2 regions of the Paenibacillus jepli genome follow, and region 1 is predicted to be linked to the other one. Evidence: predicted binding sites of a transcription regulator. Region 1 holds the regulator's gene; the other holds the start of a gene.
The links. Region 1 encodes CtsR, which represses protease genes until heat stress. Its sites were predicted from a motif close to ATGGTCAATAAAGGTCAAACA; they were not measured.
Positions count from the first base shown of each region.

Region 2: a site for CtsR is predicted at 2,933-2,953, ahead of clpP (ATP-dependent Clp endopeptidase proteolytic subunit ClpP). Genes of this name have one in related genera too.

Region 1 is NZ_JBDFMD010000001.1:4,442,263-4,447,028, reverse strand. Features, by position in the region: gene clpC (ATP-dependent protease ATP-binding subunit ClpC) at 1-1,090, opposite strand, end outside; gene mcsB (protein-arginine kinase McsB) at 1,109-2,173, opposite strand; gene mcsA (protein-arginine kinase activator protein McsA) at 2,276-2,788, opposite strand; gene ABC336_RS19165 (CtsR family transcriptional regulator) at 2,817-3,278, opposite strand; gene ABC336_RS19160 (GNAT family N-acetyltransferase) at 3,421-4,605, opposite strand; rRNA gene rrf (5S ribosomal RNA) at 4,711-4,766, opposite strand, start outside.
Region 2 is NZ_JBDFMD010000001.1:2,863,841-2,868,606, reverse strand. Features, by position in the region: gene ABC336_RS12730 (gluconeogenesis factor YvcK family protein) at 1-36, shown strand, start outside; gene whiA (DNA-binding protein WhiA) at 42-971, shown strand; gene ABC336_RS12720 (HPr family phosphocarrier protein) at 1,107-1,376, shown strand; gene ABC336_RS12715 (hypothetical protein) at 1,547-1,672, shown strand; gene sda (sporulation histidine kinase inhibitor Sda) at 1,749-2,051, opposite strand; gene clpP (ATP-dependent Clp endopeptidase proteolytic subunit ClpP) at 2,277-2,858, opposite strand; tRNA gene ABC336_RS12700 (tRNA-Arg) at 3,010-3,084, opposite strand; gene ABC336_RS12695 (sugar-binding transcriptional regulator) at 3,918-4,766, shown strand, end outside.

The sequences.
Region 1 (4,766 bases):
CCCGGTGATGCGCCTCGTAGCGGTCACGCAGGCCATGGAGAATTTGTACAGCTTCTTCCGGCGATGGCTGATCCACCGTGATCGGTTGGAAACGGCGCTCCAGCGCAGCGTCTTTTTCGATGTATTTGCGATACTCATCCAGTGTCGTTGCACCGATGCACTGCAGCTCGCCGCGTGCCAGCGATGGCTTCAGGATGTTGGAGGCGTCGATCGCGCCCTCCGCCCCGCCTGCGCCGATCAGCGTATGCAGCTCATCAATGAAAAGGATGATATTGTTCGCTTGGCGGATTTCATCCATGATTTTTTTGAGACGATCCTCGAATTCGCCACGGTACTTCGTACCTGCCACAACTGAGCCCATATCGAGCGTCATAACCCGCTTGTCGCGCAGCGTCTCCGGGATCTCATTGGCGATGATCTTCTGTGCCAGACCTTCCGCAATCGCGGTCTTACCTACGCCTGGCTCACCGATCAGCACTGGGTTGTTCTTCGTCCGGCGGCTGAGCACCTGGATGACGCGCTCGATCTCCTTGCTGCGGCCGATCACCGGATCCAGGTTGCCGTCGCGAGCGATTGCCGTCAGATCACGGGCCAGACCGTCTAGAGTAGGCGTGCTTACATTAGTAGGCGTACCATGGCTGCTGGAGACGGCTTCGCTGCTGCCGAGCAGCTGCAGCACCTGCTGGCGGGCCTTGTTCAGGCTGATGCCTAGGTTGTTAAGAACACGAGCTGCTACCCCTTCTCCTTCGCGGATCAGACCGAGCAGGATATGCTCTGTACCGACATAAGTATGTCCCAGCTTGCGGGCTTCATCCATCGACAGCTCGATGACTTTTTTGGCCCGTGGCGTATAGGCGATATTGGTCGGCTGCTCCTGGCCGCGGCCGATCAGGGATTCGACTTCGTCCTGGATTTTCTCCAGGCCGAGTCCCAGGCCGATCAGAGCCTTCGCTGCGATCCCTTCGCCCTCGCGGATCAGACCGAGCAGGATATGCTCTGTACCAATGTTGTTATGACCGAGCCGTACCGCTTCCTCTTGAGCCAGCGCCAGTACTTTCTGTGCGCGTTCTGTGAATCTTCCGAACATCATGTTCATACACCTCCGTGCTTAGGTTTTGGGTGACAAGTACCGTCTTATCAATTCAGCACGCCGGACATCCCGCTCTTCGGTATTCAACGGCTCGCCGAACACCTGCTGCAGGAAGCCAGGCTGTGTAAGTACCATTAATTCATTCATTACCTGTGGAGAGAGACTTTGAATCAGTCCCAGATCAATCCCCAGTCTGACATCGGACAACCGCTGGGCTGCTTCTTTCGAGTCCATGATCATCGCATGCGAGAGGATGCCGTATGAACGGTGCACCCGATCCTCTATACGGATCCGCGATTCGGCTGTCAGCCGCTCCCGCGCCGCTTTCTCATGCTCGATGATCTGCCTGGCGACACTGTACAAGTTGTCGATAATCTCGTCCTCGGATTGGCCCAGCGTGATCTGATTGGAGATCTGGAACAGATTGCCGATCGCTTCGCTGCCCTCGCCGTACAGACCTCTCACGGCCAGCCCTACCTGGGTAATGGCTGAGAGGATGCGGCTGATCTGCTGGGTAAGCACCAGAGCCGGCAGATGCATCATGATGGATGCGCGGATGCCTGTACCGACGTTGGTTGGACAGCTGGTCAAGTAACCGCGGCGTTCGCTGAATGCGTAATCGACCTGCTGTTCGTATATATCGTCAATCTCGCTGGCCAACTGCCAGGCTTCCTTGATTTGGAAACCAGGCGACAGGCATTGGATGCGGAGATGATCTTCTTCATTGATCATGATGCTTACCGCTTCGCTGCCGCTCAGCACCAGCGCGCCGCCGCGCGATTCGTTCGCCAGATTGGGGCTGATGAGATGCTTCTCTACCAGCACCCGTTTCTCCAGCTCGCTCAGGTCGCTAAGAGCAAAGGTTTCGAAGCTGCCCAGCTCACCCAGCCTCCCCGACCGCGATACTTCAATGAGCCTCTCCATCACCTCCCGAGACTGCTGGTTGGTCGCCAGCATCGGAAACGGATGGTGACGGAGATTGCGGGCAATGCGAATCCGGCTGCTGATCACGATCTCCGAGTCCGGACCATCCTCTCTCATCCACTCGCTCAGCGCCTCCTGAGCGAATCGCCGCTTTTCCATTCCCACACCTCCTGAAAGTTTTCCGAAGGAAAACTACTTCGTAAGCATTCGCTTGTTTCCGCAGGAAACTCGCTTCGTAAGCTTCGTATATTATGCGCCTGGCTACATATCCGTGATTTTGCTCTCGAGCTCTCGGATCTGATCCCTGATGCTGGCGGCCTGCTCGAATTCTTCCTGCTCCACATGCTGGTGAAGCTCCTTCTTCAACTGCTCGACTTCCCGCTTGTACTTGATCTGTCCGCCGGAACGCTTCGGAATCTTTCCGACATGGCTCGTGTTGCCGTGAACTCGCTTGAACAGCGGGTCCAAACGGTCCGAGAAATGCTTGTAGCAGGAGCTGCAGCCGAATCGGCCAATTTTCCTGAACTGTGAATACGTCAGGCCGCATTCGTCGCAGCGAATCGTCTGCGGCTTCGGCCCCAGACCGGCAGAAGGCTCAAACTCCAGCAAGCCGGACAACAGACTGTGTATGGAGAACCCGTTGGCTGTACCGGGGATGCCTTCGCCCTTCTCGCGGGCACACGACTCACAGATGTGAAACTCGGTTTTCTCGCCGTTGACAATCTTTGTGAAATGAAGGGTGGCTTGCTTCGTTTCACATTCCTGGCATAACATGGACCTGCGTCCTCCTCTCGCGCCTGCGCTATTTCACAAGCAAGGATATTAGCATGGCTTTCAGGATTTTGGCGCGGATCTCGTCCCGCAGCGGCAGTCCGACCGTGATCGCCTCCCGGGATACCGCGGCTTTTAACAGATTGGCTTCACGGGAAGAGATCATCTGCGCTTCCTTGAGCCGGTAGACCAGACCCTCGGCGGCATTCTGATCTACCCGATCGCCGATCGTACTGTTGATGTATCCCTGAATAGCTTTCAATAATGGAAGCTCCACTCGCTGGATCCTGATGTATCCGCCGCCCCCTCGCTTGCTCTCCACCAGGTAACCTTTCTCTAATGTAAAACGGGTGCTGATGACATAATTGATCTGCGACGGTACGCAAGAGAAACGATCAGCCAAATCATTGCGCTGGATTTCGACCGCTCCTTCGACGCTCTCCTGCAGCAGCTGCTTCAGATATTGCTCCAACGTATCGGAAATGTTGCGCATATCACCAACCTCCCAAAGTCGTTACCCATCTGTTCATTTGACTTGACTTTGACTTTCTTTGACTTTAATTTTTATTATACGCAATTTTCTAAAAACGTCAAGCGTTCTTTGCGTGCGCGTTCTAAAAAACTTTCACAATCAATCAGAAGAAGTCCATTAAATATGTGGTGTGTACAGGGATCAGCGCTTCGAGACGACTCGCGGCTTCCCGATCGCCTTCGATGAGCTGCAGCTCCCACAGCGTTTGTGGACGCTTATATCCAATCATCATCGCAGACAAAGCCTGAATCGAGCAGGAGAGCTGAGCTTGTCCGGCAGGCGGCTGATTATATTTTGTCACATGAAGGCCATTTTCATTAAACGCAAGTTCATACATCCCCTCATTCCAGGGCGCGTGTTCATCGCTTACGGCAATCGTCAACGGCTCATCAGACAGGATGGAGTTGAAGGGATACGATTTGAAAAAAGCTTCCACATCTACGATTCGCCCCATAAAGTAAGGCACCAGCTTTTGCTCAAAGCGCGGATTCGGCAGAAGGTACGGAAGCGGATCATCTGACGGCGCTTTCAGCTGTACCCGCTCGATCATTGAATCGTGGTTGGCGATAAAATTCCATAAGCCCTGACGCGCTTCAGTATCCAGGTACACCAGTTCATGCACGACGAACTCGCGATCGGCTACCTTATAAAAGACATATCCCCTCGGCGCCCCGTCAGCATTATTAAATACCGCGACTTGTCCTTGGTTTCTGCGGAATATTGAGGTGAACCACCAGTCCTCTTTGCGAGCCAGCGTGCCGTTATAGCCGGATGCATACACTTCATAAAGGGGCGCAATTACATTCACTAACTCCTTGTTAAGCTCGCTATATCTCGTTATCGTGCCTTCCACCTGCCTGCGTGAAGGCAGCAAGGCAGTATTCAACGTGTAGGCTTTATATTCCACATACATTTCCCAGCCATATCTCCGGTAGAACTGAAAGTCAAATGGCGTCAAGAAAGATATCGTCTGGCCGTTCTGACGCATCTGCTCCAACGCCTGGATCATTAGCTTTCCTACCGCTCCTTTTCGCCGATGCTCCGGCCATGTGGACACACCTGCGATTCCGCCCATGGCCATCGGCTTGCCGGCAAGATAAGCCGTCAGCGGCAGCAGGGTGAGCTGTGCGACCAATTCCTTACCCTCGAACACGCCCCATGTCTCATGCGGTTTCGCCTGCGATCTCACCTGTGCCAGCTCTTGCTCGCTGAGCTTGAACTGAAAAGCATACATCGCCAGCTCAAGACTTGCATCCACTTCATCTGCCGTCAACGTTCGCAACTCCAAATGATCACCTGCTTTTCCTTGTTATACTGGTATTATGTCATAAGCCGCACTGGAGGTTCAACTCACAACAAAAAACCCACGATCCGAGTATCGTGGGTTCGTTGTGCTTGGCGACGTCCTACTCTCCCAGGACCCTGCGGTCCAAGTACCATCGGCGCTGA
Region 2 (4,766 bases), 1.6 Mb from region 1:
CAGCTCGTCGAAGATTGGATGTTACGAAAGAGGTGAGGACCTTGTCCTTTGCGGCTCAAACAAAAAAAGAACTGACCATGGTGGAAACCGACGCCTGCTGCGAAAGAGCTGAGCTGTCCGCACTCATCCGGATGAATGGGTCGGTCAATGTGGCTAACCGCAAGGTGATCCTCGATGTCTCCACCGAGAATGCCGCAATCGCAAGGCGGATCTATACGCTGATCAAAAAGCTGTTTGCCGTGCATACAGAGCTTCTGGTGCGCAAGAAGATGCGGCTGAAGAAGAACAACGTCTACATCGTCCGGGTGCCGCTGCGGGCGCAGGAGATCCTCCAGGAGCTGCGGATCGTCTCCGAGGGCTTCATGTTCAATCAGGGCATCGACAAGGATATGATCCGCAAGTCGTGCTGCAAGCGATCCTATCTGCGGGGGGCGTTCCTGGCCGGCGGCTCGGTCAACAATCCCGAGGGCTCGTCCTATCATTTGGAGATCGCCTGCATGTACGAGGAGCACTGCAAGGCCATGGTGCAGCTCGCCAACCGGTTCAGTCTGAATGCGCGCTGCATCGAGCGCAAGAAGGGCTTCATCTTCTATATCAAGGAAGGCGAGAAGATCATCGAGCTGCTCAATATGATCGGCGCCCATCAGGCGCTGTTCAAGTTCGAGGACGTGCGGATCATGCGGGATATGCGCAACTCCGTCAACCGCATCGTCAATTGCGAGACCGCCAACCTGAACAAGACGATCGGCGCCGCAGTCCGGCAGATCGACAACATCCGGCTGATCGAACGCGAGATGGGACTGGACACCCTCCCGGAGAAGCTGCAGGAGGTCGCCCGGATCCGTCTGCAGCACCCGGATATCAACCTCAAAGAGGTCGGGGACCTGCTGAAGGGCAAAGTGAGCAAATCGGGGGTTAATCACCGTCTGCGGAAGCTCGATGAGCTTGCAGAAAAAATAAGAAACGGCTAAACTTTTCAACCTAGTGCGATCAGTGTTATAATGCTATAATAGTGTGTAAAAGGCTTGGTATCAGGCGCGAGGCAATAACCAACAATGCCAATTAATCAATCAGGATTGTAATATGTTATAGGGGGTATGGTTTTAATGACAAGGCATCCGGTGGTCGTTCGATTGAAGACAGGTCTCCATGCTAGACCGGCAGCACTTTTCGTGCAGGAAGCGAACAAGTTCTCTTCGGAAGTATTTGTGGAGAAAGACGATAAAAAAGTGAATGCCAAATCCATCATGGGGATTATGAGCTTAGCGATCAGCTCGGGTACCGAAGTTCACATTAGTGCAGAAGGTTCGGACGCAGAACAAGCTGTAACCGCTTTAGTCTCACTTGTGAGCAAGGAAGAGCTGGAGAACCAATAGGCGGCCCTGTAGAGCTGCCGTCAGGCATAGCGTGAAGGGCTCCCTTGAGGGGCTTTTTTGCAGTTTATATGAGCTGTGAGGCTCCTCTCATGCGATGTGTATGAGGCGGGGGCTGATGCAGGAGGCATGCTCCAAACTGCCGCATGAGCGGGGGGATGAGGCATGCCTCTTTGGGCGTGAAACGAAAATTTGGCTTGGAAGGCCAGCGACCGATGGGGGTCAGACGGGTCGGCGGCATGGGAGGCTGGCGCGATGTGTCTACATGCTATGGGGGCCGCGAGAGCATGGTGGCGTGATAGGCGGGGAACGACAGAAGACCGCACCCCGGCGGGGTGCGGTCTTCTCCGAGCGCTTGGACAGACAGCGTCTCGATCAGCGCTGCTGAAGTTCCTGGCGAAGGATGCCTCGTTGATCCAGCGCATGCTCGATCAGACGGATGAAGTCGTCGGACAGACGCATGGCCTTGGCTTCACGGTAAACTTCCAGCAGATGCTTGTCATTCAGCGGCTTCAGGAGCATGGTCTTGTCCTTGAATCCGGCTGAAGTCAGGCTTTCTGAACGATCCGATCTGCGGCGCATCGAAGCCTCAGCTGGTGCAGCTGCAGCTTGCGACGCATACGGGTGACTGGACTTTATAAAGTTGCGCATCGTAAGAAAGGGGTTCGACATTCTCATGAAAATGCACTCCATTAATTGGTTTCAAAAACAAGCCTAGAGTTGTATGATTATGGGAGGTTTGCTTGTTAAACATCTTACCATGAAATGGATAGTGCGTCTTCCGCAATTCAGAGGATTGAATTTTTCTTGACATATCGAGAGGAGTGTGGTATGTGAATTCGAGGAGACACCAGCCCCGCATCGGGTACGGGGCTGGCGGAAACTTGCTGACTTAGCGGCAGCTTAGATTTTCTCGATGACTTTATCGACGAGACCGTACTTCTGAGCTTCTTCGGCGCTCATGAAGTAGTCGCGGTCGGTGTCCTTCTCGATCCGCTCCAGCGGCTGACCGGTACGTTCGGCAAGGATGTGGTTAAGCTTGTCGCGCATCTTCAGGATGCGCTTGGCGCGAATCTCGATATCGCTGGCTTGGCCTTCGGCTCCGCCGAGCGGCTGATGGATCATCACTTCGCTGTTCGGGAGCGCATAACGTTTGCCTTTGGCGCCGGCAGCAAGCAGGAAGGCGCCCATGGAAGCGGCCATACCTACACAGATCGTGGATACGTCCGGCTTGATGTATTGCATCGTATCAAAGATAGCCATCCCCGCTGTGATCGATCCACCCGGAGAGTTGATGTACAAGCTGATATCCTTCTCCGGATCGTCGGCGGCCAGGAACAGCATCTGGGCGATGATGGAGTTGGCGACGACATCATTTACACCGCTGCCGAGGAAGATGATGCGATCCTTCAACAGGCGGGAATAGATATCATAGGCGCGTTCCCCGCGATTGCTCTGCTCAATAACCATAGGTACGAAATTCATTTCCAATCGAGCTCCCTCCAAACGTATAGTGGTCAAAATGACTTGATAGTCTTATCATAATTCATCCTTAAACAAAAGTCAAAGATAGTCAAACACCGGATAAAAAAAAGCGACCTTGCGGTCTTAGTCATTAGTATGGCTAGTAAGTAAATGGCGCGCCCGCGAGGAATCGAACCTCGATCTCAGGCTCCGGAGGCCTACGTCATATCCATTGGACCACGGGCGCATAGCAGCAAATCTGCCCTCCACGGATGGAGGATAGCGAGATTTATTATATGGGATATCAGAGTAAAAAGCAAGGGCATCGCTGAAATAAGATTATTCAGACAAGTCGGCGCTGGTACATTATGCCGGGACGGCGACTGATGAATAATAGGGAGGATCAGACTGTTGAAAAATAAAGCCTCAAGGTAACGGATCGTTCTTCCGATCGCTGTTGTTCCCAGATTTCTTGAATTTTGGACCCCTTTTAAGGGGGGAAATCCGGGAACAAAGGCGAACGCTACGCTTCTCCAGAATCGATTCCGTACCCATCGGCGCTTTTTCAACAGTCTGGAGGATGCGATTAGCTTCATTATACAATCCGGCTACGTTGAACGGACACAGCAGCGTCTAATTCAAACAAAGCTTTGAATATGCGGGAGGTGCGGACAGGCGATCCGCTATTTGTCAGATGAACAGGCCAAATGGGCGTCAACAAGCCAGTTAACGGATCGTCTGTCCGCATGAGTGCCGTAAAAGTAGTTAAAGGCTTGAATATGGTCTACTGTGTCCGCAAGCAGGTCAAGCAGGAGTCATCGCCAGTCAGTGGGGCATGGTAGACGGAGTGTCAGTAAAGCAGCCCGCATCAAAGGCAACAATAAGAATCTGTTAATATTGGGCGGGCAAGTGTGGAAGCCTGATAACATCATGATGTCAAGTCTTGCAAGCGGCGGGAATATTCGATACAATAAAGGTGGGACTAAAAACGATATACCGGGACAAAAAACGTCCAACCGGAGGCGCCGGCCAGGAGAATACCGGCGCAGCCAGAACCGGAGCCACAGGAGTGAATGCAAGATGCGCAGAATCATCGAATTGCAGCAGCAGCTTCTGCCGGACATGTTGGATATCTTCCGCAAACGATACTCCATCCTCCAGCAGGTGAAGCAATCCCATACGATCGGCCGCCGGGCATTGGCGGGCTCGCTCCAGATGAGCGAGCGGACGATGCGGGCCGAGATCGATGAGCTGAAGGCGCTCGGACTGCTCGATGTGCAGTCCTCGGGCGTGAGGATCAGCGAGTCGGGGCGCCGCCTGGTGGAGGAGATCGAGCCGATCGTCAGCGAGCTGTTCGGGCTCTCGGAGGCGGAGGAGCGGATCCGCCAGTACTTCGGCTTGCGGCAGGTGACGATCGTCCCGGGCGACTCGGACACCTCCGAGCAGGCCAAGCGCGAGCTGGGCCGGGCCGGCTGCCAGGCGATGCTGAAGTATATGCAGGCTGGCGACGTGATCGCCGTCACCGGCGGATCGACGATGGCCCAGGTGGCCAATCAGCTCGTCTCGCCGACACTGCTGCGGGGCATCCGCTTCGTGCCGGCACGGGGCGGTCTGGGCGAGAGCCTGGACTACCAGGCCAATACGATCGTCTCGACGATGGCCAAGCGCACCGGCGCACAGTACCGGCTGCTCCACGTGCCGGATCATCTGAGCGACGACGCGTATACGTCCCTCATGCAGGAGCCCAACATCCGTGAGATCGTCGAGGTCGTCCGCAGCGCGAGGATGGTCGTGCACGGCATCGGCGACGCGATGGTGATGGCCCGCCGCCGCCGGGTGGACGAAGCGGTCACCGCAGCGATGCGGGAGGAGGGCGCGCTCGCCGAGGCGTTCGGTTTCTACTTCGACCGGCGGGGGCAGGTCGTCCAC